2 regions of the Pseudomonas sp. DNDY-54 genome follow, and region 2 is predicted to be linked to the other one. Evidence: predicted binding sites of a transcription regulator. Region 2 holds the regulator's gene; the other holds the start of a gene.
What was found. The regulator sigma-54, encoded in region 2, starts transcription at its own class of promoters, with help from an activator protein. The targets are predictions, from matches to a motif close to ANTGGCATNNANNTTGCTNT.
Positions count from the first base shown of each region.

Region 1: a site for sigma-54 is predicted at 4,479-4,498, ahead of flgB (flagellar basal body rod protein FlgB). Genes of this name have one in related genera too.

Region 1 is NZ_CP082271.1:1,628,733-1,636,497, forward strand. Features, by position in the region: gene K4O48_RS07700 (flagellar brake protein) at 1-685, opposite strand, end outside; gene K4O48_RS07705 (flagella synthesis protein FlgN) at 760-1,230, opposite strand; gene flgM (flagellar biosynthesis anti-sigma factor FlgM) at 1,276-1,602, opposite strand; gene flgA (flagellar basal body P-ring formation chaperone FlgA) at 1,706-2,458, opposite strand; gene K4O48_RS07720 (chemotaxis protein CheV) at 2,542-3,474, shown strand; gene cheR (protein-glutamate O-methyltransferase CheR) at 3,512-4,336, shown strand; gene flgB (flagellar basal body rod protein FlgB) at 4,540-4,944, shown strand; gene flgC (flagellar basal body rod protein FlgC) at 4,959-5,402, shown strand; gene flgD (flagellar hook assembly protein FlgD) at 5,420-6,100, shown strand; gene flgE (flagellar hook protein FlgE) at 6,132-7,487, shown strand; gene flgF (flagellar basal-body rod protein FlgF) at 7,679-7,765, shown strand, end outside.
Region 2 is NZ_CP082271.1:3,403,277-3,411,041, forward strand. Features, by position in the region: gene lptB (LPS export ABC transporter ATP-binding protein) at 1-479, shown strand, start outside; gene K4O48_RS15855 (RNA polymerase factor sigma-54) at 628-2,136, shown strand; gene hpf (ribosome hibernation-promoting factor, HPF/YfiA family) at 2,220-2,528, shown strand; gene ptsN (PTS IIA-like nitrogen regulatory protein PtsN) at 2,535-2,999, shown strand; gene rapZ (RNase adapter RapZ) at 3,120-3,977, shown strand; gene K4O48_RS15875 (HPr family phosphocarrier protein) at 3,986-4,258, shown strand; gene pmbA (metalloprotease PmbA) at 4,339-5,685, opposite strand; gene yjgA (ribosome biogenesis factor YjgA) at 5,793-6,314, shown strand; gene tldD (metalloprotease TldD) at 6,395-7,765, opposite strand, start outside.

The sequences.
Region 1 (7,765 bases), 1.8 Mb from region 2:
CGATCTGCCGTTGCATCAGGCCGCCCAGCCGGTAGAAGCGCATGCCGCAGAAAGTTAAGCCAAGCTTCTCATCAAACACTACGTGTCGCAGCTCAGCTGCAGTGGTAACCGTGCCGAAGGGCAGCTTGGCAACCAGCTGTTCATAAACTTGCCCAGCCTGAAGGCCGCTTTGGTGGTTGCCTTGGAAGCTCAGCTTGCAGCCAGTAGCCGACATGTCGAGCACTTTGCCTTCCAGTGTCTTTCTGATTGTTTTGCCGCTGAGTTCTGCCGTAATAGGCTGCCCTAAAAGGGGCGCCCGGTAAGCGTTGCGTCGTTGATGGTAGAGAACCTGGTCGGGCATAGGCGCCCAATAGCAACGTGCATCGTCTAGCTCGCCTGGGTGCACCGGGTGATCATTGTTCCAGGCGACACGCACTCCATCGCAGTACCCCTCAATATGGAATGGCTCTCCCAATCCCATCATGCGTTCGCCGTCGCTAGGGATGAGTTCGTCGAGCGCAATCCACCCCTTTTCGCGATTAATCTCTATCAGATATGTCTGATAGCGCTGATTGCGCTCGGCGAAGCGGACTAGCAACGGTATGTGGTTATCCAGCAGCAGGCGCAGGTTTGCTTGGATTTCGGTTGCGGTCTTCAGGATTTGAGGAGGCTGGGGACCTTCATCCTCGGCGAAAGGATTAGACACTTGTTAATGCTCTCCGGCATTGCGCGACGTCACGTGCATAGTAGCACTCTGCCTCTACTGGGCAGTGTGCGTTTTCATGCTTGGCTGAGCGGGCGATGATGTGCACTTCTGGCCGCTGCGCCGCGACGGTCGTACAAATCAGGCGTTTGGCTGCTGCCGTGCAAAACCTGCAACATGCTCCCGACTGCGCTCTGGTTAGCGCGGATGAGCTTGCCGTTGCGCTCATTGGCGTCTCGGCATGCATCCAAGATGCGGTTGAGCTGCTCGGCCTTTAGAAGAATTTCATCGCCAAATGGCGTGCGCGCGGCAAATGCCGCGAGCCCGGCCTGATCAGGGCTAAGCTGCGCAATAACAAGCGTTTGGCTGCGGAGCATGCCGTGCTGGCCCAACAGCGCAAGCAAAGTTTGTTTTTGGGTAAGCAGCTGCTCCAACGTTGCCAGGTTGCGTTCGGCAAGCGCTTGATACTCAGTGTTGGTGAGCTCAAGAAGCTTCTGTGCAGTGCCGATATCGTCAACGAGCTGCTGAAGCACTTCGGTGTCTTCCATAGTGGCCTCTAACGCGGTGACGCTTGGCGAGAATTACTACAACGGTCAACGCTGACTTTCGAAGGCCAGCAGTTTCGATGCAACTCGCTGGTTGTCCACCTGGTAGCTACCGTCGGCAATGGCTTGCTTGATCTGTGCTACACGCTCCTGATCGACCGCTGGCTGTTGATTAAGCTTGTCGGTGGTCTGCTGGAGACGTTGCGCTTCCGGGCTGAGCTGAACGCTTTCGCCAGATGCTTGCGCGCTGCCACTATTCTTTGGCGCATCGGCGGGGGCTTGCTGAGCAGGTCGTTCAGCGATTTGAACGTTAGTGGTACGCCCATTACTAGGTGAATTGACGGCGCTGTTGGGCCGGTTGAAATCGATAACCATGATCGAAACCTCGAATAAGTCAGGACGCTTGCCTGCTTTTCGGCAATGCCACGAGAAACTTTAGCTTTTTTTCGGAAGCGGGTTCTGGCGAGCGCTCACTCGATTACATCGCAACTTCCACCTGGCCGGGTCCGATGACGCGTGCTCTGATCGTTCGTCCGGATCGTTGGTTTTTGACCCGAATCTGGCTGCCAAGTGCACCGTCGGACAATGCTTCCCCTGGCATTCTTACATTTATCGTCGAATTTTTCGCACTGATCACTACCTGGTCGCCTTTGCGAACCACCTCTGCGGCTGAAATATATGTAGGCGCAAGCACTTGGTCGGGTAGGGCGCTTCGGGTGAGCTTGCTTCCCAGTACTTGATCTAGAGCAGTCAAGTATCCTTGGTTAAGAAGACTGACATCCCGCTCGGCAAGGGTGACATCGGCATGCTCTATGATGCTTTCCCGCGTAAGGGGTCGTCGAGCTACGATTACCTCACGGAACAAATGGACCTGTGCAGGAACGAAGACGGACCAGGGCGCTGAGCCTTCGCAGCTGACCCGCACAGTTGTTCGGCCGATCGGCTGCGCTGGACTTTCGAGTTTGGTGGCCAAAGGGCGATCACAGGATGCCAAGCGCAGGCGGGGGTCGAGTCTGTTGACCTCTACCTCGTGCCGGGCCTGGATTTGGCTACGCTGCAGATAGTCGGTCACTTCCCGCTCAAGAAACCCGCGGGTTGCGTCGATAAGCTGTTCAGGTCGCGTCACGCTTGCTGAATCTGCAAACGGGCTCAGCCCGAAGAAAGCCGTAACCAGGATTGCACGGTGGAGCGCCTTGCAAGGACGCCGGAAAAAAGTCGTCTGTTTGCTCATGGAGTCATAGAAGCAAAGGACGTGCCGTCAAGCCGAACTACGTGGCGTTCTTTACGTCCATTCGCAAGCAAGAGGAAACTGGCATGGCCGGTGTTTTGGATTCGGTAAACCAGCGTACCCAGCTGGTTGGGCAAAACCGTCTGGAGCTGTTGTTGTTCAAACTCGATGGGAAGCAGCTCTACGGTATCAATGTCTTCAAAGTTAAAGAGGTTCTCCAATGTCCGCGCTTGACGGTCATGCCTCGGTCTAGCCCCGTTGTGCGTGGAGTTGCCAATATTCGCGGCAACACACTGTCCATCCTTGACTTGTCTCTGGCTACCGGAAAGCCGGCGCTGCAAGACCTGCCCAACAGCTTCGCCATCATCGTTGAGTACAACACCAAAGTACTTGGCTTCCTGGTGCGCTCGGTTGAGCGGATCGTCAACATGAATTGGGAGTCCATTCTTCCGCCCCCCAAAGGGGTCGGGAACGACCATTATTTGACGGCCGTTACGCAGCTAGATGGACAAATGGTCGAGATCATTGACGTTGAAAAGGTGCTCGCTGAGGTGGCGCCTGTTTCCGAAGTGCTGTCGGTGACTATTGCGGATGAGGAAACCAGCAGTAGGGCTTCCACCAGTCGCGTGCTGATCGTCGATGACTCATCAGTCGCACGGAAACAGATCATTCGTTGTCTACAGAATCTCGGTATAGACGTCGTTGCGCAGAACGACGGTCGGCAGGCACTGACGTATCTGCAGAAAATGGTCGCGGAGGGGAAGAAGCCCTCTGAGGAGTTCGTGATGATGATCTCTGACATCGAAATGCCGGAGATGGATGGTTATACGCTGACCACCGAGGTGCGACAGGACCCTGCCATGCGGGACATTCACATACTGCTGCACACGTCGCTCTCGGGCGTGTTTAACCAGAGCATGGTCAAACGAGTCGGTGCTGACGATTTTCTTGCCAAGTTTCAGGCAGATGATCTGGCCAACCGAGTAATAGAACGGATCCGGGCTACGGATAGGAAATGAGGCGACGTCCTCTCATTACGACTGGTGGGCTTTATTAGTGTCAGGTGATCCGGATTTTGAACAGTTCCGAGTATTCCTCGAAAAGACGTGCGGCATCCTGCTGGGCAGCAACAAGCAATACCTGGTTTCAAGCCGGTTAAACAAGCTGATGGAGCAGCAGGGTCTAAAGACGCTGGGAGATCTGGTTCGCAAAATCCAGGCTCAGCCGCGCGGCGGTCTCCGTGAGCAAGTCGTGGATGCTATGACGACCAATGAGACGCTCTGGTTCCGGGATACTTATCCCTTTGACGTGCTCCGCAGTCGCGTGCTTCCTGAGCTGCTCAAAGGCGCGCCTGGGCAGCGGTTGCGAATATGGTCCGCTGCCTGTTCGTCGGGGCAGGAGCCGTATTCGTTGTCGATGACCCTCGACGAGTTCGAGCGCAATAGCCCAAGCCAGCCGAAAACAGCGGTGCAGATCGTGGCGACCGAACTGTCGGGGACAATGCTTGCTGCGTCCAAGGCTGCTGAATATGACAGTCTCGCCATTGCTCGAGGCTTATCGAGCGAGCGCCTACAGCGTTATTTCGACGTCAAAACACCTGGTCGCTGGGTCGTCAAGCCCGCTATCCGCGGTCGGGTTGAATTTCGGGTCCAGAACTTGCTCGATAGTTACGCGGTGCTGGGGAAGTTCGACATCGTCTTCTGCCGCAACGTGCTGATCTATTTTTCTGCGGACGTAAAGAAAGACATCCTCAAGCGGATTCACGCGACGTTAAAGCCGGGCGGTTACCTCTTTCTGGGGGCTTCCGAGGCACTGAACGGCCTTCCTGAGCTGTACCAGATGGTCCAGTGCAGCCCGGGCATTATCTACAAGGCGAAGTAGATTCATGAAAAGGCGGTACACCGGCAGAAAACTGTCGCTCTGGATCGCCTAAAGCGGCAACGCCATGGAAAACCGTTGCCGCTTTTGACGTTACGTTTCTCGCATCCTCTCGTAAACCCCTTAAAAATCAATTATCTAGATAAATGGCACGGCCTTTGCTGGTAGTTTGCTAAGCAGACTTGTATCCGGCAGAGGGCCAGATCATGAGCATCAGTTTCGACAAGGCACTTGGCATCCACGAAAAGGCGCTTGGCTTCCGCGCTCAACGCGCAGAGGTGCTTGCCAATAACATCGCCAACGCCGATACCCCTAACTACAAGGCTAGGGACCTCGAGTTCGGTTCTGTACTCGCGGCTCAGCAAAGCAAGGACCAGGGCGGTTTCGGTGTCGCAACGACCAGTAGCAAGCACATCGCGGCGCAAGGGATGGAAATCGCCGATCCCGGTCTGCGTTTCCGTACACCGACACACGCCTCGCTTGATCAGAACACCGTTGATGCTCAGGTAGAACAGGCAGCCTATGCCGAAAATGCTATCGACTTTCAAGCAAGTTTCACCTTGCTCAACAGTAAGTTCAGGGGGCTGATGAGCGCCCTGCGCGGCGAATAAGAGGAGCGAAAGCCATGTCCCTTAGCAGCGTATTCAATATTGCCGGCAGCGGCATGAGTGCTCAGAGCACGCGCCTGAACACCATCTCCAGCAACATTGCCAACGCCGAAACGGTGTCGTCCAGCGTTGACCAGACCTACCGCGCACGGCACCCGGTTTTCGCAACCATGCTCCAGCAGGCGAATGGTCAGCCGGACCAATCGCTATTCGCCGAGCAGAATCAGGCCGGTGCTGGGGTTCAGGTGCTTGGTGTGGTTGAAGACCAGAGTGAGCTACAAGCGCGCTATGAGCCTAACCATCCGGCGGCGAATGAAGAAGGGTACGTGTACTACCCGAACGTCAATGTCGTTGAAGAGATGGCTGACATGATTTCCGCGAGCCGTTCATTCCAGACTAATGCCGAGTTGATGAACACGGCCAAGACCATGCTTCAGAAAGTTCTGACCCTGGGTCAGTAACCTTACGAGAGATAGCCATGAGCACGACAGGCGGCGTTAGCGGTACCGGTTCGGTAATGGACCAATACCAGATCAAAGATCGCGAAGTAAAAAGCAATGATCTCGGCAAGAACGAGTTTCTTGAATTGCTGGTGACCCAGCTGAACAACCAGAACCCGCTGGAACCCCAGGAGAACGGCGAGTTCATTGCGCAGCTTGCCCAGTTCAGTACCGTTGAAGGGGTCGAGAAACTGAACTCGAGCATGGAAACCATGTTGTCCGGGTATCAGTCATCCCAAGCGTTGCAAGCGTCATCACTGGTCGGCCGCAAGGTAATAGTGCCAACCGATAAAGCCGTTGTGGATACCAGCGAAACCTTCAAAGCCAGCATCGTGCTTCCCACGACCAGCAGCAACGTGGCGGTCAATATTTATGACAGCTCGGGTACTGCAGTGAACCGGATCAACATGGGGCCGCAAGAGGCTGGCAATGTTTCATTCATGTGGGATGGCAAGGACTCGAGCGGCAAAACCTTGCCGCCCGGTACATACCGATTCGAAGCGCAGGCCACTTATCAAGGCGAGACGAAGGGGTTGTACACCATGCTTCCCGCCAACGTAGACAGCGTCACGCTTGGGCAGAACGGCGGGGAGCTGCAGCTCAACCTGGCCGGTGTGGGCAGTATTGGACTGTCGAAAGTCCAGGTCATTGGTCAGTAACTGCCGGCACGCCCGGTAACAGGAGCAGTTCATGTCGTTCAATATCGGCCTAAGCGGCATGCGTGCCGCCAGCAAAGATCTCAATGTCACAGGTAACAACATCGCGAACGCTGGCACGGCGGGCTTCAAGCAGTCACGGGCGGAGTTTTCTGATGTTTATGCAGCCTCCATGGGTGTGGGTAAGAATCCGGTGGGCAGCGGTGTGTTGCTTTCTAATATTTCCCAGCAATTCAATCAAGGAAATATCAACTACACCCAAAATGCCCTTGATCTGGCTATCAACGGAAATGGTTTTTTCCAAGTCAGTAACAATGGAGCTTTAAGTTATACTCGTGCAGGTTATTTTGGTACCGACAAGGTTGGTAATATAGTCGATAATTTTGGATATAACCTGCAGGGCTATACGGTTGATGATAATGGGAATCTTCAGGTTGGTGTTGTGGGTAACTTGCAGGTTAAGACCAATAGTCAAGACCCCAAGGCGACTAGTCAGCTAGCGCAGACACTCAATATTGACTCAACTAGCAAGGTTCCCGTTACTACTCCTTTTAACCGCACGGACCCAACGACCTATAACTCATCCACGTCTACGAATATCTACGACACCCAAGGGAATGCGCATGTATTCACGCAGTATTTCGTCAAAGATGCTGCGAATAATTGGACCATGTACGCGCTCGTAGATGGCAAACGACCTAATTTTGACGCAAATGGGGCAGCGTATCAGGACACGCCATTTGCTTATGATGTTGAGTTTGATCCTGCGGGCAAGCTAAGTTCTTTAGAGCCGGTAGACACTACAGTTGGTGGTTTCCTAGTGGAAAATCCAACATCTGTTGGGACTAATACGGGTATGTTAGCCTTCAGTCAGGCTGATTGGGTTCCGATAATTGAACAACCCGCAGGATCTGGAGTTTTCGTTAAAAACTTGGCCACGGCCGATCCGGCCGGCTTAAGTATTGATATGCGAGGATCTACCCAGTTTGCGAGCTCGTTTGCAGTTAGCAGTGTTAGCCAAAACGGCTATACAACTGGTGAGTTGGCTGGTTTGGAGATAGACGAAACTGGAGTCATTTTCGCCCGGTACACCAACGGCCAATCCAAGATGCAAGGGCAGATTATCTTGGCGGACTTCGCTAATACACAGGGCCTAACGCCGGTAGGTAAAACGCAGTGGGTACAGTCGTTTGAATCTGGAGAGCCTGTACGAAACCCGCCGGGTAGCGGCACGCTAGGTGCCCTGCAAGCCGGCGCCCTTGAGGATTCCAACGTCGAGCTATCAGACCAGCTCGTCAACCTGATCGTGGCTCAGCGTAACTATCAGGCGAACGCCAAGACCATCGAAACTGAAAGCGCTATTACCCAGACGATCATCAATCTGCGTTGATGATTGCTCAAGCCGCACCGAGGCGGCGGTAAATTGCCGTCTCGCTTTTACAAGGCCCGTCAGGGCCTTTTTTTTGCGATAAATTCTTTGTGAATCAACAGTTTAAATTTCTATCATTGCAGTGGCACGTCTATTGCTAAGTTGGTGTATGTAGATCTGGTTTGCGTCAATTAGCGTGTTTCGGAGGTTCGATGGACAAGATGCTCTATGTGGCAATGACGGGGGCGAGCCAGAACGCTCGAGCCCAGCAGGCACATGCCAACAACCTGGCAAACATC
Region 2 (7,765 bases):
TGCCTCAGGAAGCCTCGATTTTCCGCAAGCTATCCGTGAGCGACAACATCATGGCGATCCTTGAAACACGCAAGGATCTTGATCGCAACGGGCGACAGCTGGCGCTGGAAGGCCTGCTGCAGGAATTTCATATTCATCACATTCGCGACAGCCTGGGCATGAGCCTGTCTGGTGGTGAAAGGCGTCGTGTCGAGATTGCCCGCGCGTTGGCTACCGCACCCAAGTTCATTCTCCTGGATGAACCCTTCGCCGGTGTCGACCCGATCTCTGTTGGCGACATCAAGCAGATCATCCACCACCTCAAGGCCAAAGGAATCGGTGTGCTTATCACCGACCACAACGTCCGCGAGACGCTGGACATCTGCGAAACCGCTTACATCGTCAACGATGGTCAACTGATTGCCGAAGGTGATGCAGAGACGATCCTGGCCAATCAACTGGTCAAAGAAGTTTACCTCGGACACGAATTCAGACTCTGATCCTGCTTTTTTCCACCGAGACGGTCGTCTAGGGCTAGGCAAAGGCTTCTCAAGCAGGCATATAATTTGCTTACGTTGGCGCCAGCTGCGCCAGCGAAATCGGAACAGGCGCGGTTGCGCCGGCAAATAAGGTTCGAAGTCCTCTGCCATGAAACCATCGCTAGTCCTGAAGATGGGCCAGCAGCTGACGATGACTCCGCAGCTGCAACAAGCCATACGATTACTCCAGCTCTCCACCCTCGATCTTCAGCAGGAGATTCAGGAAGCGCTGGACTCCAACCCGATGCTCGAACGCGAAGAGGATGGAGACGACTTCGACAACTCCGATCCAATGGCGGAGTCCGTCGAAAAAAAATCAGAGAGCACCTCCACCGAGACGGCCGAACCAGACGCTCACTATGAGGAGCCCATCAATACGGTGGAGAACCTCGAGGAAGGCGACTGGGGGGACCGCATCCCCGAAGAGTTGCCCGTAGATACCGCCTGGGAAGATATCTACCAGACGAGCGCCAGCAGCCTGCCCAGCAGTGACGACGACGAATGGGATTTCACCAGCCGGACCTCAACGGGCGAAAGCTTGCAAAGCCATTTGCTCTGGCAGCTCAACCTCGCCCCCATGAGCGACACCGATCGTCTCATCGCCGCCACCCTGATCGACTGCATCAACCCTCAGGGCTATCTCGACGAAACCCTTGAAGAGGTGCTTGAGTCATTCGATCCAGAACTGGGAATCGAGCTCGATGAGGTGGAGGTTGTACTGCGCCGCATCCAACAGTTTGAACCGGCCGGTATCGGGGCGCGGGATTTGCGAGAGTGCTTGTTACTGCAGCTTCGCCAGCTTCCCGAGCGAACTCCCTGGCTAAGCGAGGCACTCCGGCTGGTGAGTGATCACCTGGAGATTCTCGGCGGTCGCGACTACAGCCTGTTGATGCGCCGCCTAAAGCTCAAAGAAGACGAGCTGCGCCAGATCATCGATCTGATCCAGACATTGAATCCGCGACCCGGCTCGCAAATCGAAGCGGGTGAGCCGGAATACGTTGTACCCGATGTGATCGTTCGCAAGCACAACGGCCGCTGGCTGGTTGAGCTGAATCAGGATGCCATGCCCCGCCTGCGTGTCAATGCGCAGTACGCCGGTTTCGTCAAACGCGCCGATGCCAGCGCTGACAACACCTTCATGCGCAACCAGCTGCAAGAGGCACGCTGGTTTATCAAGAGCCTGCTAAGCCGCAACGAGACGCTGATGAAGGTTGCCACGCAGATCGTCGAACACCAGCGCGGCTTCTTCGAGCATGGGGATGAAGCCATGAAACCGCTGGTGCTACACGATATCGCGGAGGCAGTAGGGATGCATGAGTCGACGATCTCGCGGGTCACAACGCAGAAATTCATGCATACCCCGCGCGGCATCTACGAGCTGAAATATTTCTTCTCAAGCCATGTCAGCACAGCCGAAGGCGGTGAATGCTCGTCCACAGCGATACGGGCAATCATCAAGAAGCTGGTCGCCGCGGAAAACCCTAAAAAGCCATTGAGCGACAGCAAGATCGCTGGTCTACTGGAGGCACAAGGTATCAATGTTGCACGCCGCACCGTCGCCAAATACCGCGAATCACTCGGTATTGCACCATCCAGCGAGCGCAAGCGGTTGATGTAGATGCCCAGGCGACTTGTTCGATTTCTTTCGGTGGCGGGCGTTTTAGCCCGCCGAATCGCAAGTGGCAGAAAAGGAGATGCAGTATGCAAATCAACATCACTGGCCTTCACTTAGAAATCACAGAAGCCATGCGTGACTACGTTGAGGAGAAGTTCGACCGACTGGAGCGACATTTCGACCGCATCATTGCCGTCCAAGTGATCCTTCAGGTCGAAAAGCTCAAGCAGAAAGCCGAAGCCACACTGCATGTAGCCGGACGCGAAGTCATTGCCAACGCCGAACACAGCGATATGTACGCGGCCATAGATTTGCTTGCCGACAAACTTGACCGGCAACTTATCAAGCACAAAGAAAAACAGCTCGACCATAACCAGGGCTTACTTGCTCGCTGACCCATCATGATCCGAATCGAAAACATTCTGACCCCCGGACGTTCCTTGGTGAACGTCCCGGGTGGTAGCAAGAAACGCGTCCTGGAACAGATCGCTAAGGTGCTCGGCCAGGATCTCCCCGATCTGGACTCGCAGACTATCTTCGAGAGTTTCATTGCCCGCGAGAAGCTTGGCTCAACCGGCTTCGGCAATGGCATTGCCATTCCTCATTGCCGTATGCCTGGCTGTGTATCGCCCCTCAGTGCCGTACTGCGGCTCGACACGCCAGTAGACTTTGATGCCATCGACGGCGCTCCCGTCGATCTGCTGTTTGTGTTACTCGTGCCCGAAGCGGCCACCGACGAGCACCTCGAACTGCTTCGTCAGATTGCTAGCATGCTGGACCGCGAAGAGGTGCGTGAACGCCTGCGGCAGGCCACGTCGGGGCAGGATCTGTATCAAGCCATTGTCGATATTCAAAGCGGTCGCTAGCAGAGCGGTGTTTTGCCGCCCACGCTGAGTGAGGAAGAGACACGTGCCCCAAACCTGCCAACGCTCATCTCTCCCAAGCAGCCTCAAGCGAGGCATCTTGGCCTTCGTGCCACCCACTGCATGCGCCTGATCATCGTCAGCGGTCGCTCCGGGTCCGGCAAAAGCACCGCGCTCAACGTACTTGAAGACAATGGCTTCTATTGCATTGACAATTTGCCCGCCGGCCTTCTGCCGGAACTGGCGGAGCGAGCGCTGCTGCACACGGAGTTGCTGCAGCCACAAGTGGCGGTATCCATCGACGCACGCAATTTACCCAGCCAACTGAAACGATTTCCCGAGCTGCTCGAAGATGTGCGCGCCCGATATATCCAGTGCGACGTGCTGTACCTGGATGCTGCAGACGAGACGTTACTCAAGCGCTTCTCGGAGACGCGTCGGCGGCACCCGCTGACCAATCAGAATCGCTCACTGGCAGAGGCGATCCATGACGAGGAGCTGCTGTTAGCGCCCATCATCGATCACGCTGATCTAAAAATTGATACCACGCACCTCAACCTCTATCAGCTACGTGACACGCTGAAGCTGCGCCTGCTGAACAAGCCCGAGCCAGGCACAGCGTTTCTCTTCGAGTCCTTTGGATTCAAGCGCGGCATGCCGGTGGATGCGGATCTGGTCTTTGATGTGCGTTGCCTGCCCAACCCGTACTGGAAAGCCGATCTACGGGATTTTTCTGGCCTGGACCAACCCGTCATCGACTACCTCTCGACGCAGGCAGACGTAGACGAGATGTTCCACGATATCCATGCCTATCTGAGTAAATGGCTTCCGCGGTTCGCTGCAAGCAATCGTGCGTATGTCACGGTTGCCATTGGCTGCACCGGCGGCCACCACCGCTCGGTCTATCTGGCTGAGCGGCTGGGTGAGGCGCTGCGCGACCCCTTGAAGAACGTCCAGGTCCGCCACCGCGACCTGACTTAGGAATTCACATGCCTGCGTGCGAGATCACCATCATCAATAAGCTTGGGCTACATGCCCGAGCGGCAGCGAAGTTCGTCGGCGTCGCCAATCAATACCCTTGCGACGTCCGCGTGGGTCGCTGCGCTGAATCGCTCATCGATGGCAAGAGCATCATGGCTGTGATGATGCTCGCCGCCAGCAAAGGCACCACCTTGCACCTGCATACCCAAGGCGAGCAGGAACAAGAGGCGCTACAAGCGTTGATCGCGCTTATCGAGGATTATTTCGAGGAGGGCGAATAGTGGCCGGCAAGCGAATCATCGCCGTGCCTTCACCTCACTCGGCCGCTTCTACATTTTGATTACGGCCAGCCTGCACCTCGTTACTGCCCCGCCACTTTCATCCGTTCGATAAGCACCGATCCGGTGTGAATGCTGCTACGCGTTTCGACATCGCAGCCCACCGCAACGATCTGACGGAACATGTCCCGCAGGTTGCCCGCGATGGTGACCTCCTGAACCGGGAACTGAATCTCACCGTTCTCTACCCAGAAACCACCAGCGCCACGGGAATAGTCACCGGTGACAAGGTTCAAGCCCTGCCCCATCAGTTCAGTGACCAACAATCCCCGCCCCATGCGACGAACCAGGGCCGCCTGATCTTCATCACCGTGGGTCACGAAGAGATTGTGCACGCCGCCGGCATTCGCGGTACTGGGCATTCCCAACTTGCGTCCGGAATAGGTTCCCAGTACATAGGAGAGCAGCCTGCCATTCTCGACGAACGGCTTGGCATAGGTTGCGAGTCCGTCGCCATCGTATGCGGAGCTTGCCAACCCACGTGGTAGACGCGGGCGCTCATCGAGGCTCAACCACTCGGGAAACAGCGTTTCTCCCAGCGCGCCTTCCAGGAAAGACGACTGGCGATAGAGATTGCCGCCAGAGATTGCAGCGAGGAAATGGCCGAACAGCCCCGTCGCCAGCTCCGACGAAAACAACACGGGCACGTCGCAGGTCGATACGGGCCGGGCGCCCAAGCGGCGAACGGCACGCTCAGCGGCACGCCTGCCAATTGACTCGGCAGAGGCCAGATCACTGGCGACACGGGAAACATCGTAGTGGTAATCCCGCTGCATCTGGCCATCCGCCTCGGCGATCATCACGCTGCTCAGGCTATGCCGGGTGCTGCAATACGCGCCAATGAAGCCATTGCTATTGCCGTAACCGCGGCTTCCTTGGTGAGTGCTCAAGCTGGTGCCGTCGGCGTTGAGAATGCGGCTGTCAGTGGCGAAGGCCGCCGCCTCGCAGCTGAGCGCCAGCTCAATGGCTTCATCCGGCGAAATGCCCCAGGGATGATAGAGATCCAGATCCGGAACATCGGTCGCCATCAAGGCAGGATCGGCGAGCCCGGCGAACTCGTCTTCAGACGCATGCTTGGCAATCGCAAGCGCGGCCGCCACGGTTTCACGAATTGCTTCGTCGCCACTGCCGGTTGTGCTCGCCGAGCCCTTGCGCTGACCGACGTACAACGTAATACCGAAGCCCTGATCACGATTGAACTCAACGGTCTCTACTTCCCGCTGCCGGACCGTCGTCGACAGGCCCTGCTCCATCGAGACGGACACCTCACAGGCGCTAGCACCCTGCCGGCTGGCCTCTTCGATGATCCGCGACACTTTTTCGCGCAGTCCGGGCAACGCGTGCGGGCCAATCCCCTCTACTTCACTCATAAACACTCCAACAACTGATTCCATCAAGTCGCAAGCCCTCGGTGCTCGGCTGAGCTCCGCAGCGAGGCTGCTGTTATCATGGCGGCATTTCCTACTGGACTAGCCCCATGTCTGACATTTCCGATCTCGACGGCTTCGAGGAAAAGAGCAAAACCCAGGTCAAACGTGAGCTGCACGCCCTCCAAGACCTAGGTGAGCGCCTCACGACGCTCAAGCCCGACGTACTAGACCGTCTACCGTTGACTGACGCATTGCGCAAGGCCCTCGCCGATGCGCCGAAACACACTGCTCATATCGCCCGCAAGCGTCACGTGCAATACATCGGCAAGCTGATGCGTGATCAGGACGTCGACGCCATCCTGGCGCTCGTTGATCAACTCGATGCGTCCACACGTCAGTACAACGAACGCTTCCATGCGCTGGAGCGCTGGCGCGACCGGTTGATCGGCGGCAACGACGAAACGCTGGAAGCGTTCGTGACCGAATACCCGGAAACCGACCGCCAGCATCTGCGCGGGCTCATCCGTCATGCCCAGCATGAAGCAGCGCGTAACAAGCCGCCCGCCGCGAGTCGCAAGATATTCAAGTACATCCGCGACCTGGACGAAACCCAGCGCGGCCTGCGCTGACCAGGCGCTGCGAGCCGTGAGCCCAGCGACCGGCAATAGCGCGACGGCTTCCCGCTCCGCCTGACGGCTAGCAACACCCGTCAGGCCCCTGTCCCGCCAACCGTGATGCCGTCTATCTTCAAGGTTGGCTGACCCACGCCAACCGGTACTGACTGACCATCTTTGCCGCATGTGCCGACGCCGCTGTCCAAAGCCAGATCGGTGCCGACCATCGAAACCTTGTTCATGACCTCCGGTCCGTTGCCGATCAATGTCGCGCCTTTTACCGGCGCCGTGATCTTGCCGTCTACGATCAGATAGGCCTCGCTGGTCGAAAAAACGAATTTGCCGCTGGTGATGTCTACCTGGCCGCCGCCGAGGCTCGCGCAGTAAATCCCCTTCTTAACCGAGCGAATGATTTCCTCCGGGTCGCTCTCGCCTGCCAGCATGTAGGTGTTGGTCATACGCGGCATCGGAAGGTGAGCGTAAGACTCACGCCGGCCGTTGCCGGTAGGCGAAACGCCCATCAAGCGCGCATTCAGCTTGTCCTGAATATAGCCTTTGAGGATTCCGTTCTCGATCAGCGTGGTGCATTGGGTCGGCGTGCCTTCGTCATCCACACTCAAAGAGCCACGACGATTCGCCAACGTGCCGTCATCCACAATGGTGCACAGTTTGGAAGCGACCTGCTGGCCAACCCGCCCGCTGTAGGCCGAACTGCCCTTGCGATTGAAGTCGCCTTCCAACCCATGTCCCACGGCTTCGTGCAGCAACACGCCCGACCAGCCCGGCCCGAGGACGACCGGCAAGGTACCAGCCGGCGCCGCAACCGCATCCAGATTGACCAGGGCCTGGCGCAGCGCCTCACGGGCATAACCCATCGCCCGGTCTTCGCTGAGAAAATATTCATATCCCGTACGGCCACCACCGCCCTGCCCGCCGCGCTCACGTCGGCCGTTCTGCTCGACGATGACACTGACGTTGAAGCGAACCAGTGGACGTATGTCAGCCGCCATGCCGCCGTCCAGGCCGGCCACCAGAATGTGTTCCCACACCCCGGCCAAGCTTACGGTGACCTGTTTGATACGCGGATCCAGCGCCCGAGTGGCCACGTCGATACGCTTGAGCAGTTCAACCTTCTCCGCCCGGCCGAGCCCATCAAGCGGGTTGTCACGGCTATACAGAGGGGTAAAGGCGGCTTTCGATAACACCTGAACCCGGCCCTGTTGACCGCCGCGGGCAATCGAACGGGCCGCTTCGGCGGCCTGGCGCAGCGCGTCGGCGGTGATCGCATTGCTGTAGGCAAAGCCGGTCTTTTCGCCAGACAGGGCGCGGACCCCCACGCCTTGCTCCAGGTGGAAACCGCCTTCCTTGACGATGCCATCCTCTAATACCCAGGATTCGGTCACCTGATCCTGAAAATACAGATCTGCCGCGTCGATACCGGGGCCGGCCAACTCGCCGAGCAGGCC